DNA from 3 places in the Paracoccus sp. 228 genome. Region 1 is predicted to be linked to each of the others. Evidence: riboswitches for the same ligand, from Rfam matches in the RefSeq annotation. Region 1 holds a riboswitch; each other region holds the start of a gene.

Region 1 (4,734 bases):
GCGAGACGCTGGCGGCTTTCGCCGCGACCGGGGCGACGCTGGCCATCCACCTGTCGATCCACGCGCTGGATCGGGTGGTGGCCGATCTGACCCCGCATTACGGCCCCGACTGCCCGGTGGCGGTGGTTTGGCGGGCCAGCTGGCCGGAGCAGCGGGTGATCCGCGCGACGCTGGCCACCGTGGACGCGCAGGGCATCGACCGCACCGCGCTGATCCTGGTCGGGCCCGCGCTAGCGGGCGAGGGGTTCGAGGACAGCCGTCTTTACGCCGCCGATTACGACCGCCGCTATCGGCCCGTGGGCGACGCGCCGAGGTTTCCGGAATGACGCGCCCCCTGACGCCGGGCCTGATGATCTCGGCCCCCTCATCGGGGACCGGCAAGACGATGCTGATGCTGGGCCTGCTGACCGCATTGCGCAGGCGCGGGCTGGTGGTGCAGCCCTTCAAGTCGGGGCCCGACTACATCGATCCGGGGTTTCACTTCGCGGCCTCGGGGCGGGCCAGCTTCAACCTGGATGCCTGGGCGATGGAGCCGGGGCGGCTGATCGCCCATGCGACCGGCCAGCCGCCCGCCGACCTGGTCCTGGCCGAGGGGTCGATGGGCCTGTTCGACGGGGTCGCGACGAAGGGGGAAACCGGCATCGGCTCCAGCGCCGAGATCGCCCAGATGATGGGCTGGCCGGTGGTGCTGATCCTGGATGTCAGCGGGCAGGCGCAATCGGCGGCGGCCACGGCGCGGGGCTTTGCCACACTGCGCCCGGATCTGCCCTTTGCGGGGGTGGTGCTGAACCGCGTGGCCTCGCCGCGCCATGACCGGCTGATCCGCGAGGGGATGGATCAGGCCGGCATCCGGGTGCTGGGCAGCCTGCCGCGTCAGGGCAACATCGTGCTGCCCGAGCGCCATCTGGGCCTGATCCAGGCCGAGGAGACGGCGGGCCTGCAAACCATCTTGGACCATGCGGGCAATTTCATCGCCGCGCATTGCGACCTGGAGGCGATCATCGCCGCCGCTGCCCATCACGCCCTGCCCGAGGCGCCCGCGCCCCGACCGCTGACGCCCCCCGGCGGGCGGATCGCGCTGGCCCGCGACGCGGCCTTCAGCTTCGTCTATCCGCATGTGCTGGAGGCGTGGCGGCGCGCCGGGGCCACGATCCTGCCGTTCTCGCCACTGGCGGATCAGGGGCCGGATGACAGCGCCGATTGCTGCTGGCTGCCGGGGGGCTACCCGGAGTTGCACGCGCCCCGGCTGGCCGCCTGCGACGGGTTCCGCACGGCCATGCACCACTTTGCGGGCACGCGGCCGGTGCATGGAGAATGCGGGGGATACATGGCGCTTGGGGCAGGTCTGGTGGATGCCGATGGAAAACGACACCAGATGTTGGGGCTTCTGGGGTTGGAGACCAGCTATGCCAAACGCCGCATGCATCTGGGGTACCGCCGCGCCGATCCGCTGACCGCCCTGCCGGGATTGGGTCGCACGGCGCTGCGGGGGCATGAATTCCACTATGCCTCGATCCTGTCCCAGCCCGATGCGCCCTTGGCCCGCGTGACCGACGCGACCGGCGCCGCGGTGGAGGAAACCGGCAGCCACCGGACGATGTCCGGGGGCGGGCATGTGTCAGGCACGTTCTTTCACCTGATCGCCCCGGCCGCGACTTGACGCAGGCCCTGCGATCCCGTCTATCTGACCGTCTGAATGGTGCCCGTCAGGCGTGAAACGCCGGGCTTCATCGGGAACGGGGAAGGGTGGACCCAATCGCGGCACCCGAAGCCCCGGCCGCCCCCGCGACTGTATGCGGAGAGCGCGCGTCACCCATGCCACTGGAGCGATCCGGGAAGGCCGACGCCGCGCCCGGACCCGCAAGCCAGGAAACCGGCCATGTCAGGCAACCCCATGCCGTCGGGTGGACGGCCACAGGAGGATGACATGCATATCGAAGAGGGCGTCGTCACCGGCGCCAAGCTGATACTGGGCTATGCCACGGCCGCCACGGCCGGGCTTTACGCGCTGAGGCTGGCGGCCCAAGCCCTGCGCGCGCAGGGTGGGGCGTCGCTGGCGGCGCGCGGGGCGCTGGCGACGGCCGCGACCTTCGTGTTCTTCCAGGTCCTGCCCACCGCGCCCGTAGGCGTGTCCGAGGTGCACCTGATCCTGGGATCGACGCTGTTCCTGATCCTGGGCGCGGCGCCGGCGGCGATCGGGCTGGCCTTGGGCCTGCTGATCCAGGGACTGTTCTTCGCGCCGTTCGATCTGCCGCAATACGGGATGAACGTGACGACGCTGCTGGTGCCGCTGTTCGCGCTGCAGGCGGTGGCGCGGCGGATCATCGCGCCGGGCACGGTCTATGTGGACCTGCGCTATGGCCAAGCACTGGCGCTGTCGGCGGCCTATCAGGGGGGCATCGTGGCCTGGGTCGCGTTCTGGGCCTTCTACGGCCAGGGGGCCGAGGCCCTGTCGGGGGTGCTGTCCTTCGGCGCGGCCTACATGCTGGTCCTGGCGCTGGAGCCGCTGGTCGATCTGGCGGTGCTGGCGGGCGCAAAGGCCGCGCGCGGCCTGCGCGGCAGCGGGCTGGTCACGCCGCGGCTCTACGCATGATCGAGCTGGTGCTGATCGGGGCGGGCACCGGCCATCCCGACCACCTGACCCTGCAGGGCGTCCGCGCCCTGCAGGAGGCCGATCTGGTCCTGATCCCCCGCAAGGGCGCGGGGAAGGAGGATCTGGCTCATCTGCGCCGCGCGATGCTGGACCGCCACCGCCCCGGCGGCGCCGTGGCCGAGATCGACCTGCCGGTGCGCGATGCAAACCTGCCCTATCTGGAGGCCGTCGACCGATGGCATGATGCCATCGCGCAAACCTGGGCGGGGGCCGTCGCGGCGGCGCTGCCGCAGGGCGGGACGGTGGCGATGCTGGTCTGGGGCGACCCGTCGCTCTATGACAGCAGCCTGCGCATTGCCGCGCGTCTGGACTGGCGCGCACGGGTGATCCCGGGAATCACCGCGATCCAGGCCCTGTGCGCGGCCCATGCCATTCCGCTGAACGCCCTGGGATCCGAGGTGCGGATCACCACCGGGCGGCGGCTTCGCGACAAGGGCTTTCCCAATGACGCCGACCGGGTTGTGGTGATGCTGGACGGCACCTGCGCCTTTGCGACGCTGCCCCCGCAGGGGCTGCGGATCTGGTGGGGCGCCTATCTGGGCATGCCCGAACAGCTGTTGGAGGCGGGCCCCTTGACCGAGGCCGGACCACGGATCGAGGCGGCGCGCGCCGCCGCCCGGGCCGCGCATGGCTGGATCATGGATTGCTATCTGCTGGCCCGCGACGATGCAGCGTGACCGGCCCGCGGGACGTCAGGATGTCAGGCGGGTCGCGTCGTTGATCGTGCAGTCCCATGTCAGCCCGCCGTTCCGACCGGATGCGGGAAGCCCATGCCCCTCCAGCCACTTGACCTGACCGTCAGGCAGACGGATGCGCCAGCGATGGTGCCACGGGATCATCCCGGCGGCAGAGTTTCCGAACGATGCGCGGGCCAGCGGATAATCCTCGACCATGCAGAAGGCGAAGACATCGCCGAACCGCGCCATGTATTCGGCGGCCGGGATGCCCCAGATCTGCTGCGTCTCCGCGGTCGCGGCGTCGATCGTCTCGGTCCCGTCGGGGGCATGGTGATAGGTTAGGACCGCGCTGGCAGGCTGTGGCAGCGCCGAAGCGCCGCCCGGTTCCTGACCGATGGCGGTCCGCATCCGTTCGGACAGGACCATCGTCTTGATCTGCGTCGAGACACCTTCCGCAAAGGCCTGCAGCACCTCGACATTGGCCGACGTCCAGTCCCGCGGCCTGCTTTCGGCCACGCAGAGGGCGGCGATGGCCCTGCCCGTCTCGTCCTTGACCGGCACTCCCAGATAGGCGACCACGCCGAACCTACCGATTGCCAGATGCCCGCTGAACCGCGGATCGATCCGGGCATCCGCGATGACCAGCGGCGCGGAATTCGCGACGACAATCCGGCAGAAGGAATAAGCCAGCGACGTGACGCGATCCTCGTCCGCGGTCAGCATCAGGCCCGCCTCGGCCTTGAAGAACTGGCGGTCGTTCGCCTCGTCGATGATCGTCAGCAGGCTGGCTTGGCACGAGAAGATTCGCCGCGCCTGCTCGACGACGCGGTCGAAGACGGGCGTCCGCGTCGGACGCAGCACGCCGTTTTCGTAAAGACGGATCAGGCCCGAATCGGTCGGCGGAACGTCCATGCCGGACAAGTCCCGTCGCGGGGTGCCATCTGTGGCGGCGGATCCGGCGCCAGGGTCACCCGCACGTTTCCAGTTCAAGGTCATGACCGAATTCTTTCGATACCCGGACTGCGACGGCAATGACCGCCGCGGCCAGGGGCAAGGCATGGGTCCGCGGGGCGATCCGCGGATATGGGGAATTTGCGCAAAATCAAGGTTACACACTGGAAGGTTTAGTTTGACACGAAATCACTGTGCCCGATACTTCTTAATACACCTTTAAGATGTGCTTTTTGCTTAGTCTGCAAAACTTCGGATCGGCGTTCTCGAATTTTGGAGCATATGAACCATCATGACACAGGAAATTTTTCCGACGATCTTAGCCGTCATCGCCCTTTCGGCGACGGCGCCCCTGGCGCAGACGGTGACGACGGACAGCTTCGACGTCCGGATCACCATCGTCGCCGAATGCGAGATCACCTCGACCGAGACGCTGGATTTCGGGACCCAGGG
Region 2 (4,734 bases), on a different contig from region 1:
CCGATCAGCCCGCGGATCACCAGTGCGCCTGCAGGCCGATGGTGCCGGTCCGCCCCTGGTTCGCAAAGCCCCAGACATCCGAATAATCGCGGTCGAACAGGTTCACCACCCGCGCCGTCGCCCGCACGTTCGGCGTCAGGTCATAGCCCGCGGCAAGGTTGACCACGGTATAGGACGGCAGTTCGCGCGTCTCGACCGCGCCCCAGAACTGGGTGTCGAAGGTGCCTGCCACATGGCGCAGATCGCCCGTGACCGATCCGCGCCCGTCCAGGACCGACAGTGTCGCGTTCAGGCCAGCCTCGTGCCGGGGGCGGCGGGTCTTGACGCTGCCATCGGGATTTTCCGCGTCAAGATAGGTATAGCTGGCCCCCAGGGTCAGACTGTCGGTCGCCAGAATGCGGGCCGCGACCTCGACCCCTTGGCGGGGGCTTTCGCCGGACTGGTTGCGATAGGAATAGAACGCCACGCCATCCTCGATGCCGACCAGATAGTCGGTGATCTCGTCCTCCAGCGTCTCGTTGAAATAGGTGACGTCGATGGTCCCGCGACCGTCCGGCAGCTGCGCCTCGACCCCCAGATCAAAGCCGCTGTTCTTTTCCGGGCGCAGGTCGGGATTGCCTTGATAGACGGTGCCGAAGAAGCCGGCATCGGCATACAGCTCGAAATAGGACGGATTCACCAGCCCCGTCCCGGCGGATGCGTGCAGGCGGAACGGACGGTCGGGCATCTGCCAGGAGAGACCCAGGTTCCAGCTGGTGAAATCGGCAAAGACGCGGTTCGCGTCGTGGCGCAGCCCGGCCTGGACATCCAGCCCGCTGGCCAGCATCGCGCGGTATTCCAGCGCGACCGACGACATCTCCCGGGACTGCCCCGGCGCGGTCGAGTTGCTGTCGCGCTGATGTTCCGCCAAGAGGTTCAGCAGCTGCGAGGCATCGGCGGCCGACCCGTCCAACCCCAGGCTGGTGCGGTATTTCAGCTTTTCGGTCTGGCCGCGCCGGAACGGGCTGTTGTCCTGGCTCTGCCGGGTGATGCTGTGCTGATAGTCCAGGCGCTGGACCAGGCGGCCGTCCAACGCGGTATATTCCGCCCAGACCCCGCCCTGAAACTCGTCGCGGCGGCCGAACAGGTCGGCATCGACCAGATAGCTTTCGGCATCGGTCGCGGCAAAGTTCTCGGCGTCAAAGCCGTAATCTTCGGTGGACTGGCGCAGCGCCACCCCAAGGCGCAAATCGTCGGTGGCCAGGACGTCGCCGGACAGGACGGCGGTCTTGCGGTTGATCCCGTCCTTGCCGCCGCCATCGCCCGACTGGTCATAGCCCAGATCGTCGCGCGCCGACAGCGACAGCCGCAGCCCGCCCCGTTCCCCGCGACGGCTGACATGGACCGAGGCCGCCCCGCCGTTCCCGGCCTCGACCGAACCGCCATAGGACAGGCCATGGGGCGCGTCGCGCGTGATGATGTTGATCACCCCCGCCGACGCGTTCGATCCATAGAACACCGATTGCGGTCCGCGCAGCACCTCGATCCGGTCGATGTCGGTGGTCTCCAGCCCGGTCAGGACGTATTCGTCCTCGCCCCCCGCCGCCTCGATGCCGTCGATCAGGATCAGGGTGTGGTTCGCCTCGGCGCCGCGGATGCGGACCTGTGCGATGCTGGCGCCGCTGCCGCTGACCGACACGCCGGGCAACGCGCGCAGGGCGTCCTGGACGGTGGCGATGCCACGATCCTCGATCTCGGTCGCGGTCAGGACGGTGTGGGCGCGGGCATAGCCGTCCTGGGCCACGGGCGTGATGCCGGCGGTCAGCACGATCTCGTCCAGCAGGATGGGTTCCCCCGGTGCCGGACCTTGCGCGGCGGCGGTGACGGGAAGGGCGACAAGCGTCGCCAGAAGACAGATCGGACGGCGCATCGGCACGGACCTTTCAAGGCAGGCACGGCCTGCGGCAAACAGAAATGTCCGGCACACGGACCCGGTGGGGCGCGGCAGGACGGTGACTGTCACCACTGCGGATCAGCCGCTTTCCTGGCACGCCCCGCGCCGGAAATGGGTGAGTGCTGCGGCAGGTCTCCTGGCTTGCGGGTCGATGCCTTGGCCGGCCTTCCCGGATCGCTCCAGTGGCATGATCGGCCATCGCTCTCCGCTTACAGTTGCGGGGGCAGCCCCGGATTGGCACCGGTGTTCCCTTTTGATCCGGCATGCAGGCCGGAACCGTAGCGGCGCCCTTGTGGCGCAGTGGCCCCGGAGCTGTCAACGGGATTCCGCCGTCCGTCCCACGCCCGGCAAAAGGCGGTCAGCGCCCGCCCCGGCCCGATCCCAGATCGGCCGAAATCCGTTCCGCTGCGGTGGCGACCATGCCGCCGATGCGGTCGACGGCGGCATCGGTCATGCGGTTCGTGGGGCCCGACACCGACACCCCGGCCACCGCCTCGCCATAGCTGTTCACGATGGAGGCCGCGACACAGCGCATCCCCAGGGTGCGCTCCTCGTCGTCAAAGGCAAAGCCGCGATGGCGGATCAGGGCGATGTCTGCCTGCAGCGCGTCCGCGTCGGCGATGGTCTTGTCAGTGAACCGGGTGAAGGTCGCGTCGCGCAGGAACACCGCCAGCCGCGTCTGATCGAACGCCGCCAGCAGCGCCTTGCCGATCCCAGATGCGTGCAGCGGAGACCTGGTGCCGGGCGGGAAAAACGCGCGGATCGTCTGATGCGTCTCGACCTGGCTGACGAACAGCACGTCGCCGTCGCGTTCGATGCCCAGGTTCGCCGTCTCTCCGGTCAGGGCCATCAGGTCGCGCATCACCGCACGGCTGCGTTCGACAATGTTGGTGCGCCGCAGGAAGACCGAACCAAGGCGGAACGCCTCGGGGCCGATGAACCACTCCTGCCGGTCGGGATTGTTCTCGACATAGCGACGGTGTTCCAGGGTGGCCAGGACGCGGTGCATGGTGGCGGGCGATTGGTCCAGATGCGTGGACAGCCCGGTCAGGGTGATCCCCTCATGCGCGGCCAGGGCCTCCAGCACGTCCAGCCCGCGGTCCAGGGCCTGGATGCTGGCGGCGGGCTGATCGGCCTTGCCGCTTCTTGGTCGCCCCCGCTTGCGCACCGGTTGTTGCATCGGAATCACGCCCCTTCCATCTGTAACACCACAGAAAAATAATTTCATGAAAGCCATTTTCCGGCAATGAAAAAATCGCGCGCCCATGATTTCGCTGCGAAACCTGCATTAAACCACGTTTCCGAAAAACGATTTCAAAAAAATTTACCGGTTTGCGGACCCGTGCTACACCTTGTCGCATCAAGGAGGAGCCGACCGTGAGCACCCAGAACCCGATCTTCATTCCCGGCCCGACGAACATCCCCGAGGTGCTTCGCAAGGCCGTCGACATGCCCACCATCGACCATCGCAGCCCGATGTTTGGAAAGATCCTGCATCCCGCGCTGGAGGGGGTCAAAAAGGTCCTGAAATCGACGCAGGCGCAGGTCTTCGTGTTCCCCTCCACCGGCACAGGCGGGTGGGAGACGGCGATCACCAACACGCTGTCGGCGGGCGACGCGGTTCTGGCCACGCGCAACGGCATGTTCAGCCACCGCTGGATCGACATGTGCCAGCGGCACGGCCTGGACGTCCAGATCGTGGACCAGTCCTGGGGCGAAGGTATCCCCACCGACCGGTTCGAGGAGATCCTGACCGCCGACACGGCCCATCGCATCAAGGCGGTCCTGGCCACGCATAACGAAACCGCCACCGGCGTCCGGTCGGACATCGCCGCGGTCCGCCGCGCGCTGGACCGGGCGGGGCATCCCGCAATGCTGTTCGTGGACGGGGTCAGCTCCATCGCCTGCTATGACTTCCGGATGGACGAATGGGGCGTCGATGTCGCCGTCACCGGGTCGCAGAAGGGCTTCATGCTGCCCCCCGGCCTGGCGATCGTCGGCTTTTCGCCCAAGGCGATGACCGCGGTCGAGGGCGCGGGCCTGCCGCGCACCTTCTTCGACATCCGCGACATGGCGCGGGGCTATGCCGCGAACGGCTTTCCCTATACGCCGCCTGTCGGCCTGCTGAACGGGCTGAAGGTCGCCACCGACATGCTGCTGGACGAGGGGCTGGAGAACGTCTTTGCCCGTCATCACCGCATCGCCGAAGGCGTCCGCCAGGCCGTCGCGGCATGGGGCATGACGCTGTGCGCCGCGCGACCCACGCTGTATTCCGACAGTGTCAGCGCGATCCGCACGCCGGACGGTTTCGACGCCAACCGCATCGTCAGCCATGCGCTGAACACCTATGGCGTGGCCTTTGGCACGGGCCTGGGCGATGTCGCGGGCAAGGTCTTCCGCATCGGGCATCTGGGGATGCTGACCGACGTGATGGCCCTGTCGGGGCTGGCCACGGCGGAGATGGTGATGGTCGATCTGGGCCTGCCCGTCACCCTGGGCTCCGGCGTCGCCGCCGCCCAAGCGCATTATCGCCACAGCGCGGGCCAGGCCTGCAGGCAGGCTGCGTGATGGACGCGATCCCGACCCTGGACGACATGCTGGCGGCCCGCGACCGCATCCGCCCGCATGTCCACGTCACCCCCGTCCTGACCAGCCGGATGCTGGACGAGCTGACCGGCGCGCAGCTGTTCTTCAAGTGCGAGAACCTGCAGAAGGCCGGCGCCTTCAAGGCGCGCGGGGCCAGTAACGCGGTCTTTGGCCTGTCGGATGCCCAGGCCGCGCGCGGCGTCGCCACCCATTCC
Region 3 (4,734 bases), on a different contig from region 1:
GCACGCCCAGGGACGCCGCCGATTCCGTGCCGAAGGCAAAGGCGTCCAGCGCGCGGATGTGCCATGCGGCCGCGCCAAGGACGGTCACGGCGGCGGCCAGCGACAGGCCGACATCGTCCCACCGGACGCCCGACAGGTTGCCCAGCAGCCAGAACATGATGCCGCGCGCCTGTTCCGCACTGGCCGACCGCGCGATGATGAAGCTGGTCAGGGCGTTGAACAGCTGCGACCCGGCGATGCCTGCCAGCACGATCTGCGCGGCACCCCGCGCGCCCGGACCGCCACCCGACAGGCGCGCCAACCCCACCACCAACGCAAAGGCCGCGATCGCGCCCAGCAGCGCGCCCGCCGACATCGGCACGAACCCCGCGCCGATCCCCGCCACCGCGACCGTCACGGCCCCCGTAGACGCCCCCGCCGAGATGCCCAGCAGATAGGGGTCGGCCAGTGCGTTGCGCAACAGCGTCTGCAGGACCAGCCCCGAGATCGCCAGCCCCGCTCCGCAGGCCCCTGCCACCAGCGCGCGCGGCAGGCGGTAAGCCCAGACGATACCCTGATCGATCGGGTCCAGCGGATAGCCCGCACCCAGCATCTGGTTGGCCAGCGCCTGCCAGACGGTCGAGAGGGGGATCGGCGTTTCCCCCAGGGCGGTGCCGGCCAGGGGGGCCGCCACGATCAGCAGCGACACCCACAGCCAGACCGGGGCCAAGGGGCGGCGGACGGTCGGCACCCCGACATCGGCGGTCATTCGGACAGCCCGTCCATGCCCGCCGCCAAGGCCTCCAGCCCGTCGATCATGCGAATGCCGGGATGCAGCGCCTCGGCGTCCAGGATGACGATGCGATCCCGGCGCACGGCGGTCATCCGGCGCGTGACCGGGTCCGTTTTCAGAAAGCGCAGCTTTGCCTCGACATCGTCGGCAGGAAAGCGGCGGCGGTCCATGCGCGCGATCACCAGCACCGAGGGGTCGGCACGGGCGATCGTCTCCCACCCTACGGCGGGCCATTCCTCGTCCGAGGTCACGACGTTGCGCAGGCCAAGGCGGTCCATCATCCAGGCCGGGACGCCCATCCCGCCCGCCATGTAGGGGTCCAGCGCCAGATCGGCCGAGGAGAACCAGACCGCCGCGGACGCATCCGGCAGGTCCATCGCCCGCGCGCGCTCCACGACCGCCACCTCTCGGGCCTGCAGGTCGGCGATCAGCGCCTGGCCCGCGTCCTGCGCGTCCATGACGCGCGCGATCTGGTCGATGCCGTCCCACAGCGTCGCGATGTCGAAGGGCGCAAGGCGGGTGCCGTCGGCGCCCACGCTGTTGTCCTTGCCTTGGCAGTCCGTGGGCATGACATAGGCCGGAATGCGCAGATCGGCGAACTGCCGGCGCGTGCCGACCGCCCCCTGATCCCCGATCATCCAGGCGAACATCGTCGGCACGAAGCCGGGGCGCCGGTTCACCACCGATTCAAAGCTGGGCGTGTCGTCGCTGATGCGGTCAACCCTGGCATCATCCTCTGCAAAGGCGGGCAGCACCGGGGTGAACCACAGCGCGGTCCCGGCCATCCGGTCCGCCTGGCCCAGCGCATACAGGATCTCGGTCGTGGACTGGCCGATCGACACGACGTTGTCGGGACGCGCGGGGATGGTCACTTGGTGCCCGCAATTGTCGATCACCAGCGGATAGTCGGTCGGCGCGGCAAGGGCCGCCTGGCCCAGGCCCAGCGCCACCGCGGTCGTCAGGAAGATTCTGGTCGTCATGGTCGTCCTTCATGAAACGAAGGACGGGGCTGAAAAAGGCGCAGCGGCGTCACCGGGGTCCCACCCACCTTCGCGGTCGCGTCGGATGAAGGCCGTGGATCGGCGCATGCGGTCTTTCTCCGGGGCACCCCGCCCGGGTTGGTTCAGGTCATGATGGCAGGTCTCCTGACTTGCGGGTCGCGGCCTTCCCCGCCTTCCCGGCGCAGGGGGCGCCAGTGGCATCATGGGGTCGGCTACCGCTTACAGTTGCGGGGGCAGTCGCGGATTCGGCGCCTGATGGCTACACCTCACCACGTTCCCTTTTCACCCTGCCGGGGCCTTGGCCGGCACGGGAACCATCACGGACGGAAATGCCGCCGGGTGGGGACAAAGTCAACTGCCGCGGCAAGCAGCCCGCAGCCGACCCGGCCACCACGGCCGACGCACCTGTGACACCCGCCGCTTATGCCAGCCTGATCCCGGCGACCGGTGCGCCGCTGGTCGAACGCGCTGGCGCCCTGCGGAGGAAGGAGTTGGTCCCAGTCCTTCCTGCCAGGCATTGATGGGGGGTCGGATATAGGGCGTCAGACCACCGGGCGATCCAGCGCCTGACACCGCAGGGCTTCAAACCTGGCCGGGCCTCTTTCGCCACAGGTGGCGAAGGTCCAGCCGGGGATAGTCCCGCTCGATCTGGCTGCCCCAGAACAGGCCGGCGATCGGGGCTTCGGGATGGTCAGGGTCAAGGCCATAGTCGATCTGGGCGATGCGTTCGGCCGGCATGTGCAGGGTGTATCGCAGGAACAGGAACTGCTCCAGCCAGGCGTCATGGTCCTTGTTCGTGAACAGGTCCGGACGGGGGACGGGTTCGGGGTCGTGCATGATGGGTCAGCCTTGGGTGACGGACCCCGATTGTCCGTCAATCCGCTTGCCGGTGCAACATTCCTGTCCCCGAACGAAAAGGGGGCACGCCGCATCCGGCATGCCCCCCGATCCACGGCAGGCGATCAGTAGATCGCCAGGGCCGGGAACAGGATCAGCAGGCCCACCGCCAGGATCTGCAGCCCGATGAAGGGCAGCAGGGCGCGGAAGATTTCTCCCAGCGAGATGTCCGGCGGGGTCACTGACTTCAGGTAGAAGGCGGCGGGCCCGAAGGGCGGCGACAGGAAGCTGACCTGCATGTTCATCGCGAACAGCACCCCGAACCAGACGGGGTCGTATCCCAGGCTGACGATGATCGGCACGAAGATCGGCATGGTCAGCAGCGCGATGCCGACCCAGTCCAGGAACATACCCAGCACGAACAGGATCGCCATCATGAACAGGATGATGATCGTCGGGTTGTCGCTGATGCCGGTGATCAGTTCCGACACGAAGTTGATGCCGCCCATCAGGTTGAAGACGCCCACCAGGGCAGATGCACCGATGCCGATCCAGACGATCATGCCGACCGTCTGCAGCGTCTGCATGGCCGCGCCGCGCAGCAGGCCCCAGGTGAATTCGCCGCGGATCACGGTCGAGATCAGCACGCCCGCCACGCCCACGGCGCTGGCCTCGGTCACGGATGCGATGCCGCCATAGATGGAGCCCAGCACCATGATCACGACCAGGATCGGCAGGAACAGGCCCTTGAGCAGGCGCAGCTTTTCGTCCCGCGGGACGCGGGCGGTGACGGCCGGGGGCACGTCGCCCGGCGTCAGCCAGGCACGGATCAGCACATAGGCCACATAGAGCAGCGCCAGCATGAAGCCCGGCACGAAGGCGGCCGTGAATAGGTCGCCGATCGAGACGTTCGCGGTCAGGCCATAGATGATCAGCACGATCGAAGGCGGCACCATGGTCCCCAGGCTGCCGCCCGCGCAGACGACGCCGATGGCCAGCTTGCGGTCATAGCCCTGGGCCAGCATCTGGGGCAGCGCGATTAGGCCCAGCAGCACGACCTCTCCGCCGATGATGCCGGACATGGCGGCCAGGATGACGGCCACGAAGATCGTCTGGACCGCCACGCCGCCGCGGATGCGGCCGCCGACCAGGCGCATCGCCTCGAACAGGTCGCGGGCGATGCCGCTGCGGTCCAGGATCGCGGCCATCAGCACGAACATCGGCACCGACACGAAGACGAAGCTGGACACGAAGGTATAGACGCGGCTGGTGATCAGCGGCACGACGTTCGGACCGAACCACCCGAGCGCGAAGATCAGCGTGACCAGCAGCGTGACGAAGGCCAGCGGGATGCCCGTCAGCAGCAAAAGCAGCAGCAGCGCGAACAGAAGGCCCGTCCCGGCCTCGATCCCCAGGGATTGCAGCGAACCGAAGATCTCCATCAGCGGGCTCCCTTGTGCCCGCGGGCATAGTTGACGGTCAGGATGGCGAATTGCAGGGCCATGATCGCCAGCGCCACCATCAGCAGCACCTTGAGCACGCCCGGATAGGCCGGGTTCCAGGCCGAGCCCGAGGTCTCGAGGTGAAAGCTGCCGTCGGGGCGCCAGGCGGACCGCTTGACCATCTGCCAGGCCGCCCAGGCGAAGGCGCCCGAGGACAGGCCGCAGATCGCCGAGATGAGGATGTCGGCCACCCGCCGCGCGGCGGGCGGCAGCAGGTCATAGACCAGGACGACCCGGATGTGCCGGTCGCGCGCGGTGCACAGCAAGCCCCCGTAGACGAACGAGATCGCGCACAGGAACACCGTCGTCTCGTGCGCCCAGTTCGTCGGGCGGCCGAACACGTAACGCAGCACGACCTCCTGGATCAGGATCAGCATGGCGACCACCAGGCCCAGGGCCGGGATGATCGCCAGACGGTCGATCACGCGACCCAGGCGCCCCGACTGGGGCACGGCCTCGTGTTCCTCGCGCGGAATGGCTTCGGATGCGTCCATCATGTCCTCCTCCCTGGAAGGGACCGGGCGCGGACGCCCGATCCTGCGGCGCTTACTGCACCAGGCCCTTTTCGGTCAGGTACGCGGTCAGCGCGTCATAGACCTGCTGCGCCGCGGGCGACTGTCCG

The links. Region 1 has a riboswitch for cobalamin ahead of SY26_RS11680 (energy-coupling factor ABC transporter permease). Riboswitches for the same ligand answer to the same signal wherever they lie in the genome.
Region 2: it holds a riboswitch for cobalamin, as region 1 does, so the genes downstream of both, SY26_RS17715 (TonB-dependent siderophore receptor) here and SY26_RS11680 (energy-coupling factor ABC transporter permease) in region 1, are expected to answer to the same signal.
Region 3: it holds a riboswitch for cobalamin, as region 1 does, so the genes downstream of both, SY26_RS14815 (ABC transporter substrate-binding protein) here and SY26_RS11680 (energy-coupling factor ABC transporter permease) in region 1, are expected to answer to the same signal.

Annotation. Positions count from the first base shown of each region.
Region 1 covers NZ_JYGY01000003.1:420,952-425,685, reverse strand. Annotated here, with positions in the region: gene cobM (precorrin-4 C(11)-methyltransferase) at 1-326, shown strand, start outside; gene SY26_RS11685 (cobyrinate a,c-diamide synthase) at 323-1,660, shown strand; cobalamin riboswitch at 1,681-1,897, shown strand; gene SY26_RS11680 (energy-coupling factor ABC transporter permease) at 1,928-2,593, shown strand; gene cobF (precorrin-6A synthase (deacetylating)) at 2,590-3,330, shown strand; gene SY26_RS19945 (GAF domain-containing protein) at 3,346-4,242, opposite strand; gene SY26_RS11665 (spore coat U domain-containing protein) at 4,574-4,734, shown strand, end outside.
Region 2 covers NZ_JYGY01000006.1:208,383-213,116, forward strand. Annotated here, with positions in the region: gene SY26_RS17710 (ABC transporter substrate-binding protein) at 1-20, opposite strand, end outside; gene SY26_RS17715 (TonB-dependent siderophore receptor) at 17-1,909, opposite strand; cobalamin riboswitch at 2,042-2,229, opposite strand; gene bhcR (HTH-type transcriptional regulator BhcR) at 2,292-3,113, opposite strand; gene bhcA (L-aspartate--glyoxylate aminotransferase BhcA) at 3,311-4,501, shown strand; gene bhcB (beta-hydroxyaspartate dehydratase BhcB) at 4,501-4,734, shown strand, end outside.
Region 3 covers NZ_JYGY01000004.1:382,822-387,555, forward strand. Annotated here, with positions in the region: gene SY26_RS14810 (iron ABC transporter permease) at 1-748, opposite strand, end outside; gene SY26_RS14815 (ABC transporter substrate-binding protein) at 745-1,752, opposite strand; cobalamin riboswitch at 1,890-2,107, opposite strand; gene SY26_RS14820 (hypothetical protein) at 2,356-2,610, opposite strand; gene SY26_RS14825 (TRAP transporter large permease subunit) at 2,736-4,052, opposite strand; gene SY26_RS14830 (TRAP transporter small permease subunit) at 4,052-4,609, opposite strand; gene SY26_RS14835 (TRAP transporter substrate-binding protein) at 4,659-4,734, opposite strand, start outside.